2 regions of the Arthrobacter sp. CDRTa11 genome follow, and region 1 is predicted to be linked to the other one. Evidence: riboswitches for the same ligand, from Rfam matches in the RefSeq annotation. Region 1 holds a riboswitch; the other holds the start of a gene.
What was found. Region 1 has a riboswitch for thiamine pyrophosphate ahead of thiC (phosphomethylpyrimidine synthase ThiC). Riboswitches for the same ligand answer to the same signal wherever they lie in the genome.
Positions count from the first base shown of each region.

Region 2: linked by a shared signal. The riboswitch ahead of thiO (glycine oxidase ThiO) and the one ahead of thiC (phosphomethylpyrimidine synthase ThiC) in region 1 are both predicted to bind thiamine pyrophosphate.

Region 1 covers NZ_CP044532.1:3,260,669-3,265,169, reverse strand. The annotation lists gene F8G81_RS14725 (alpha/beta hydrolase) at 1-697, shown strand, start outside; gene thiC (phosphomethylpyrimidine synthase ThiC) at 792-2,651, opposite strand; TPP riboswitch at 2,647-2,754, opposite strand; gene F8G81_RS14715 (GNAT family N-acetyltransferase) at 2,815-3,315, shown strand; gene F8G81_RS14710 (amidohydrolase family protein) at 3,319-4,401, shown strand.
Region 2 covers NZ_CP044532.1:3,602,674-3,607,174, forward strand. The annotation lists gene F8G81_RS16200 (4a-hydroxytetrahydrobiopterin dehydratase) at 1-205, opposite strand, end outside; gene F8G81_RS16205 (thiazole synthase) at 273-1,091, opposite strand; gene thiS (sulfur carrier protein ThiS) at 1,096-1,332, opposite strand; gene thiO (glycine oxidase ThiO) at 1,329-2,663, opposite strand; TPP riboswitch at 2,655-2,773, opposite strand; gene F8G81_RS16220 (thiamine phosphate synthase) at 2,801-3,616, shown strand; gene F8G81_RS16225 (RNB domain-containing ribonuclease) at 3,728-4,501, shown strand, end outside.

The sequences.
Region 1 (4,501 bases):
AAGCTTCGGCGCGGCGGCATGGCCCCGCCAGCATGGCATGGCACTGACCTATGACGCCCTGTTCCTCCGGCGGCACGGATTCGATCCCGTGGCCGAACCTGTGGAATCGTCCTTTGCAGCCGATGCCGCCATCGTCCTCCGGTCCCTGGCTGATGACGGCCGGGGCGCTGCCGGCGGCCACGTTGTGGCGCATGCCCAGGGCGCCATCTCAGCCATGCTGGCCGCCGTCGAACGCCCGGACCTGGTGCTTTCGCTGACCCTCGTGGAGCCGGCCTGCCTGTCGCTCACCGCCGAACTGCCCGCCACCGCGGCACACCGCGAACTGATGCAGCCGCTCTTTGATGTCCGCCACCAGCTTGGGGATGAGGACTTCCAGCGGGAGTTCGTCCGGCGGGTGTACGCGGCGGATCTGCAGGAGCCGGCCACCGTGGAGGAGAAACGGTCCGCGCGCCGGCTCCGGCTGCAGGCTCCCGCCTGGGAAGCCCCGCTGCAGATCGTTCCCGGTGTCCCCACGCTGGTCCTGACCGGCGGCTGGGAGCCCCTCTACGAAGAAATCGCCGGGTACCTCAGGGAGACCGGCGCCATGCACCGCCATGCCGCCGGCGGGCACCGGCCCCAGGATTCCGCCGAGGGTGACCACTGCATCCGTTCATTCATTGCCGAAGCCAGCCGGCGCCTGCAGCCGCGGGCGTCCTGACGGGCGTTTCCCACCCTGCCTGCCTCCCAAGGATCTACCGCAGATCTCCGTCCGGCAGGCCCCCAAATGCCTGCCGGACGGAGCTTGAAGCCCGCTAGTGGCGGGCGCTTTCGGGGAGCCGCAGCTCAGGCAGGTACACCTTGCCGCCGGCGGCGAGGAACTCCTGGCTCTTTTCCCGCATTCCGGCAGCAATCTCGGCCTCCGACTGCGGGGTGTCCCGGGAGCCACCGGAAGCATAATCACTGCTGCCGTATTCATCCCGAATGTCCTGGCTGATCCTCATGGAACAAAACTTGGGACCGCACATGGAGCAGAAGTGTGCCGTTTTGGCCGGTTCCGCGGGCAGCGTTTCGTCATGGAAAGCCTCGGCCGTGACAGGGTCCAGCGACAGCGCAAACTGATCACGCCAACGGAACTCGAACCTGGCTTTGGACAGGGCATCGTCCCGTTCATGGGCGCCCGGGTGTCCTTTGGCGAGGTCGGCTGCGTGGGCCGCGATCTTGTAGGTGATCACGCCGGTCTTGACGTCGTCCTTGTTGGGCAGGCCCAGGTGCTCCTTGGGCGTGACGTAGCAGAGCATCGCCGTTCCGTAGCGGGCAATTTCCGTGGCGCCGATGGCTGAGGTGATGTGGTCATAGCCAGGGGCAACGTCAGTGACCAAGGGGCCAAGGGTATAGAACGGTGCGCCCTTGCAGAGTTCCTGCTGGCGTTCCACATTCTCGCGGACCAGGTGGAACGGCACATGGCCGGGGCCTTCCACCATCACCTGCACGTCGAACTCCCAGGCCCGCTGGGTCAGCTCCGCCAGGGTGTCCAGTTCGGCAAACTGCGCCGCGTCGTTGGCGTCCGCCGTCGCTCCCGGCCGCAGGCCGTCGCCAAGGGAGAACGCGACGTCGTACTTCGCGAAAATCTCACAGAGCTCGTCAAAGTGGGTGTAGAGGAAGTTCTCCTGATGGTGTGCCAGGCACCAGCCCGCCATAATGGCACCGCCGCGGGACACGATCCCGGTTACGCGGTTGGCGGTCAGGGGAACGTACCGCAGCAGAACCCCGGCGTGGATGGTCATGTAGTCCACCCCCTGTTCGCACTGCTCGATGACGGTGTCGCGGAAGATCTCCCAGGTCAGTGCATTCGCTTCACCGTTGACCTTTTCCAGCGCCTGGTAGATGGGCACCGTGCCGATCGGGACCGGAGAGTTGCGGATGATCCATTCGCGGGTGGTGTGGATGTCATCCCCGGTGGACAGGTCCATTACGGTGTCGGCCCCCCACTGGGTGGCCCACTGCAGCTTGTCCACCTCCTCAGCGATGGAACTGGTGACGGCCGAGTTGCCGATGTTGGCGTTGATCTTCACCAGGAAGGCCTTGCCGATGATCATCGGCTCGGACTCCGGATGGTTGATGTTGTTGGGGATAATCGCGCGTCCGGCCGCGACCTCGCTGCGCACCAGCTCCACATCGCAGTTCTCGCGGAGGGCGATGAACCGCATCTCTGGAGTGATGGTGCCCTGTTTTGCGTAATGCATCTGGGTCACCGTCCGGCCGGCGACGGCGCGGCGGGGCTCGGGCTGCGCTCCCTTCCACTCCGCCGAAGCTGCTCCGCGGCGCACGGCGGAACGGCCGTCGTCGAGCAGGTTCCGCTCCCGGCCGCTGTACGGCTCGGTGTCGCCCCGTTCGTTGATCCATGGAGAGCGGAACGGCGCCAGCCCAACCACCGGATCGCTGCCCGGGCCGGCGGTCCGGTAGATCCTGAACGGGCTGTTCGCCTGGCCGTTCGGAGAGGGCTCCAGGGCAATCTCCGTCACGGGAACCTGGATTCCCGAGGCCTCGTCCTTGATGAAAGCCAGCGAATGCGACTTCAGCGACTGTGTGTCAGCGTGCCGGGATTGGTCTCCCTTTTCAGTGCCGGCAGTTTCATTTTGGGCAGGGGGCAGCAGTTTTTCTTGCGTATTCACGAGAATACTCACTTCCTTCGCCGGCATTACCCGGACAGGTTCAACGGTCGCAGGCTGCGTTAGCCCGATCTCAGCCCTTGCAAGGGCACCCGTGTGGTCAAGATGAAGCTACCACAGCCTGCGCGGGAGGACGTTGTCACATGCCCGGTGCTAGCCTGACGGCGTGACTGACTCGAATGAGGCACCCCGGATCAGACCTGCGGAGCCAGCCGATCTGGGTTGCTTGCCACAGCTGGAAGCCGCAGCGGACGCACAGCTTCAGGACGCGCTGGGCGGAGTTCTGCTCCCGGCGCCGCAGCCAACCCCGGCCCTAGGTTCGCTCTTTGTCCTGGTATCGGGACGTCCGCCTGCTGGATTCGCCCGGGTCGATGTGGTGGACGGCCTGGCTCATCTCGAGCAGCTTTCGGTCCACCCGGCAGCTGGCAGGCGGGGCCTCGGCAGGGCATTGGTTGAAGCCGCCGCAGATGAAGCACGGCGCCGGGGGTTCAAAGCGATGACGCTGTGTACCTTCGCTGACGTCCCCTTTAATGCCCCGTTCTACGCCAGGTGCGGCTTCGTGGAATTCCCGGCTTCAGGGCCCGGCCTTGCCGCTCTGCGGGCCCACGAAAAGCGACTCGGGCTTGATGCCCTGGCTCCGCGGCTCACGATGAGGAGGGAACTCTAGGCCATGGCCGGAGTCATTAAATTCAGTGGAACCGTTCTCACGGGACCGGGCCAGGAACGCCGCGGATTGTGGTCGGTGGATGGCAGGCTGACCTTCCACCGTCCCCAGAGGGCTCCGGACAGGGTCCTCTCAGGCTGGGTGCTGCCAGGTTTTGTGGACGCGCACTGCCATATCGGCCTGGGCGGGGGCGGTGCCGTGGCGGACGAAGTTGCCGAAGAACAGGCCCGCACCGACAGCGACGCCGGGACACTCCTGGTCAGGGATGCCGGCGCCGTCAGTGATACCCGCTGGCTGCAGGGCAAGCCAGGCATGCCCAGGATCCTCCGGGCAGGCCGCCACATTGCACGGACAGGCCGCTACCTGCGGAACTTCGCCGTCGAAGTGGAGCCCGGCGGGCTTGTTGAGGCGGTCCGCAAGCAGGCACGTGCCGGCGATGGCTGGGTCAAGCTGGTGGCGGACTGGATCGACCGTGGTGCGGGTGACCTGGCGGCGTCGTTCCCTCCCGCCGTCGTCAGGGATGCCGTTGAGGCAGCCCACGACGAGGGCGCCCGGGTGACAGCGCACTGCTTCGCAGAAGAGACCCTGGACCACATGCTGGATGCAGGGATCGACTGTGTTGAGCACGCCACCGGGCTGCTGCCACGGCACCTCCCCAGGTTCGTAGAACAGGGCGTCCCCATCGTGCCCACACTCATCAACATCGCCACCTTCCCGGGGATCGCTGACCAGGCTGAAGCAAGGTTTCCGCGGTATGCCGCCCATATGCGGGCACTCTGGGAGCGAAGGGCAGAGCGGGTGCTTGAGGCTTTTGAGGCCGGGGTCCGGATTTATGCGGGCACCGATGCCGGAAGCGTCATCAGGCACGGGCGGATCGCGGACGAGATCCTGGCGCTCCATGAAGCCGGACTTCCCATGGCTTCCGCCCTCGACGCCGCCTGCTGGAGTGCCCGGAGCTGGCTGGGGGCGGACGGCATCTCCGAGGGCGCGCCTGCGGACGTTGTGCTCTGCCAAGAGGATCCGCGGACGGTGCCGGAAACTGTTGCCAGGCTCCAGAACGTGGTGCTGGGCGGGCATCTCATCCGCTGAACTTATCCTCTGACAAAAGCTGGCTTTCGCTGGGAATAAATTGAAGCTTCAAGTAATTGAGATAAGTAAGAGGCCACGACCCGCGATGGCCATTGACCCG
Region 2 (4,501 bases), 340 kb from region 1:
CCCGGTTGTACCGCCAGTCAAGGTCCGGGTGGTGGTTCTGCTCTTCGGCAATGCGTCCGACGGCGGCAATCAGCTCCAGTGCGGCGGCCGCCGTCGGCGCTTTGTAGACGGTGACCAGTGCCCCCTGGCAGTAACGCCAATCCGGGAGCCCGGTAAGGGCCTCATCAACCTGCGCCCTGGTGAGTAAGTCTTCCTTGCCGGCCACTGCTGACTCCTAGGCTCGTCCTGTCAGCCCGGCCCCGGCGCTGGCCGCCCCCTGCCTAGGGAACGACCTAGAGGAACTCCGCCCGGCCTTCCATGGCCGACGACGCCAGGGCGTGCTCACGGCGCGGAATCCTGCCGGCCGCTTTGGCCAGCCTACCTGCGATAACGGCGTGTTTGAAGGCCTCCCCCATCAGCGCCGGGTTCTGCGCCCGGGTCACGGCGGTGGCCAGAAGCACGGCGTCACAGCCCAGCTCCATCGCGAGCGCCGCGTCAGAAGCGGTGCCGATGCCGGCGTCGAGAACCACAGGAACCGAAGCGCGGGAAACGATCAGCTCAATGTTGTGCGGATTGAGGATCCCCAGGCCGGTACCGATCGGCGCTCCCAGCGGCATGACGGCTGTGGCTCCCAGGTTCTCGAGGCGCAGGGCCAAGACGGGGTCGTCGTTGGTGTACGCGAACACTTTAAACCCGCGGTTGACGAGCTGCTCCGTGGCGTCCACCAGTTCAACAGCATCAGGGAGGAGCGTCTGTTCGTCGGCGATGACTTCGAGCTTGACCCAGTCGGTCTCCAGGGCTTCGCGGGCCAGTTCGGCGGTCATGACGGCATCGCGTGCGGTGAAGCAGCCCGCCGTGTTGGGCAGGACACGGATGCCGTGGTCCACCAGCAGCTGGAACAGCGATCCCGACTCGGCAGGTGAATAGCGGCGCATCGCCACGGTGGTCAGCTCGGTCCCGGACGCAAGCAGGGCAGCGCCCAGCCCGTCCAGGCTGGGCGCGCCGCCGGTTCCCATGATGAGGCGGGATCCCAGCGCGACGCCGTCAATGATCAGTCTGTCCGCGCGCCCTGGTTGGTGGTTCAGCGTGCTGATGCTGCTGGTTTCTGTCATGGTGTCAGCCTCCCTGGACTGCTGTGACCAGTTCCACGTCATCACCGTCGGCGAGCGCCGTGACGTACCACTGGCTTCGGGGTACTACTTCTGAATTGTGCGCCACGGCCACGCCGAGCTTCTTACCGTCCGTCGCCTGGCCGTCGGCCGCCAGCGGCCGGCCGGTGATTTGGCTGACAAGGGTGGTGATGGATGCGCCGTCGGACACGGCGTGCTGCAAGCCGTTGAGGGTGATGTTCATACTGATTCCTTTTCTTGGTCGATGGCAGCTTCTGGGCCGATCGCGTCATTCGCGTGAACCTGCGCGGCAACGGAAACGGGCGCGGAAAACCTGGCCGGGCTGAAGGGCAGCCAGCGCGGATCCGATGTGCCGTCCATCAGGTCCCGGCAGATCACGGCAGCGGCGGGGGCTAGGAGTACTCCATGCCGGAAGAAACCGGTGGCGATGATCAGCCCACCGATGTGTTCTGGGCGTCCCGGTACGTTGACCCGGCCCAGCAGCGGAGCATTGTCCGGTGTCGCGGGGCGGGCCCTGGCTGTCATTTCCACAAGTTCCAGCTCGGCCACCGCCGGCACCAGGACCTGGGCGTCACGCAGCAACTGGTAGACGCCGCCGGCGGAGACAGCGCCATCGCCGGCATCGGACAGGGAATCCTCGCGCTGGGTTGCCCCGATCACCACTGTGCCATCCTGCCGCGGGACGATGTACACGGGCACGCCCCGGACCAGCCCGCGGATGGTGGACGTCACCAGCGGCCGGACATGTGGGGGGACGGCAAGCCTGAGGATGTCGCCATACACCGGCCGGAGGGGCAGGCGCAGGCCCTGGGGCAGGTTTGACAGGGATCCAGCCTGCAGCCCGTTCGCCACTACGGTTTCGCCGGCCAGCACCGTGCCGCCATCCGCCAGCAGCACTCCGCTGACGTTCCCGTCCTTCCAGAGGAGCGATGTGGCCTTTTGGGCAACCGCGAACCCTTCGCCCGCCCCTTCGACGGCGGTTCCGGAACCTGGCCGGTGTGCAGCCAGGACTAGCCGCAGGCACGCCAGGAGCTTCCGTGGATCAACCTGGTGGTCGGCGGGGATGTCCAGTGCGCAGGAAATGGCCGGGCTGAGGAAGGCCTCCCGGGTCCTCGCCTCCCGGACGGTGAGGGGTTCCACGTGCAGTCCGCTGGCCTGCTGGACCGTTCGGAGGTCCATCAGTGCCCGGCGGTCCGCCGCATCCGCGCCGACGGCGATGGTCGGCGTCGGCATATAGCCCGGGTCCAGGGCCGCCAACCGGGCGAGATCCGCCGCAAAGGCGGGCCACAGGGCTGACGATTCAAGCATCAGCTCCAGGAGGTCCTCCTCCTGGTAATGCAGTTCGCTCACCGGCGCCAGCATGCCGGCAGCCGCCCAGCTGGCCCCCGATCCGGGGGCGTCGTCGATGACCACCACGGACCGGCCGGAGCGCCTCGCTTCCCACGCGATGCCGTGGCCTATGACTCCGCCACCGATCACTGCAACATCTGCACGCAGCACAGCAGGCGGTGCAGCGGGTGCAGGACCCCGGGCAGTTCGGGATGGGGGGATCATGGTTTCCTTCCCTACGCCGGTACTAGCCGGATCAGGTCAAGCGGTCGGCTCTGACGCCCTCTCAGCCCGGCGCTTTATGACAGCTGCCGCGGGCTCCCGCAGTACCAGGCCAGTTTAGAGGAACTACGCTGGTTTCCATGAATACCGCCCTTTCCAACAGCACTGCCTCCAACAGCACGGCAATTTCCAGCGCACCAGGCACCGCACCCGCCGCAGACACCGCCGGCGGCTTCAGCAGCGCGCGGCTGTACCTGTGCACGGACGCACGCCGGGACAAGGGCGATTTCGCCGATTTTGTGGATGCGGCGTTTTCCGGCGGCGTTGACATCATCCAGCTTCGAGACAAGTCCATCGAGGCGGCGGAGGAACTGGAACTCCTGGAGGTGCTGAAGGCGGCGGCCCGCCGCCACGGCCGGCTCTGGGCAGTCAACGACCGTGCGGACGTCGCCCTGCTGTCCGAAGCCCCCGTTTTCCACATCGGGCAGAAGGACCTCCCGCTGGCATCAGCGCGCCTGCTCCTCGGGGACCGGGTCATCGGACTGTCCACCCACAGCACCGGGCAGATTGACGCCGCCATCAGCGCTGGCGCCGCCGCCGCGGGCACAGGCAAAGAGACGGCAGTCCAGCAGGCAGGCACCGAAGCCCCCTTTGCGGCGGGGCTGGATTATTTCTGCGTAGGACCCGTCTGGGCCACTCCCACCAAACCCGGCAGGGCCGCCGTCGGCCTTGACCTTGTGTCTTACGCAGCGCGTGCCGTCAGCGACGCCGGCTCCGTCCCTGGTGCCCGGCCGGTGCCCTGGTTCGCCATTGGCGGCATTGACCTTGGCAATGTTGAACAGGTTGTCCAGGCCGGCGCCAGCAGGGTGGTGGTGGTCCGCGCCATCACCGATGCCCCGGACCCGGCTGAGGCTGCGGGTGCCCTGGTTCGCGCCTTGGATGCAGGGGTGTCCTGAGCCCCGTTTGAGCCCTGCCTGGGCCTTTATCGGCGCATCGTCCGCGCCGTCACCACCCGTTGAGGGCCTGTTGCGTGCACTCAAGGCCAAAATCGGGCTAACCTGAATTTCGTGTCACATCATCGCCTGGCTCCCAACGTCCACGAGCTGACAAACGCCCTCGCGGAGGCCCTGAGCGCGCTGCGGACCGAGCTGGAACTGCCTGGTCCCTACCCCGAGGAAGCAGTGCGGGACGCGGAGGCGGCCGTGGCTGCACTGGAGCTGCCGGCAGTTGACCTGACCGACGTGGAGTTCCTGACCGTTGATCCGGAGTCGTCCACGGACCTTGACCAGGCACTGTTCATCGAGCGCGCCGGTGATGGCTACCGGGTCCTGTACGCGATCGCTGACGTTCCTGCCTTTGTGATCCCGGGCGGCCCCCTGGATGCCGAGACCCGCCGCCGGGGGCAGACGTTCTATGCCCCGGACGGGCGGATTCCGCTGCACCCGGAGATCATCAGCGAACAGGCCGGCAGCCTCCTCGCGGGCCAGCTGTGTGCCGCCTTCGTATGGGACTTCGAGCTTGATCACGCAGCCAATGTCGTTTCGGTGGGTTTGCGCCGGGCCCGGATGCGCAGCCGCGCCAAACTCAGTTACAAGGGCGCCCAGGCGGAGATCGACGCCGGAACGGCCTCCCCCGTCCTGCAGCTCCTCAAGGAGGTGGGGCTCAAGCGGGTTGAGTTGGAGCGCATGCGCGGCGGAGCCAGCCTGAACATGCCCGAGCAGGAAATCGTGCAGTTGCCCGACGGCGGCTACCGGATTGCCGCGGCGCCGCAGCTTCCCGTGGAGGATTGGAACGCCCAGATTTCACTCATGACAGGAATGGCCGCCGCCGCTCTGATGCTG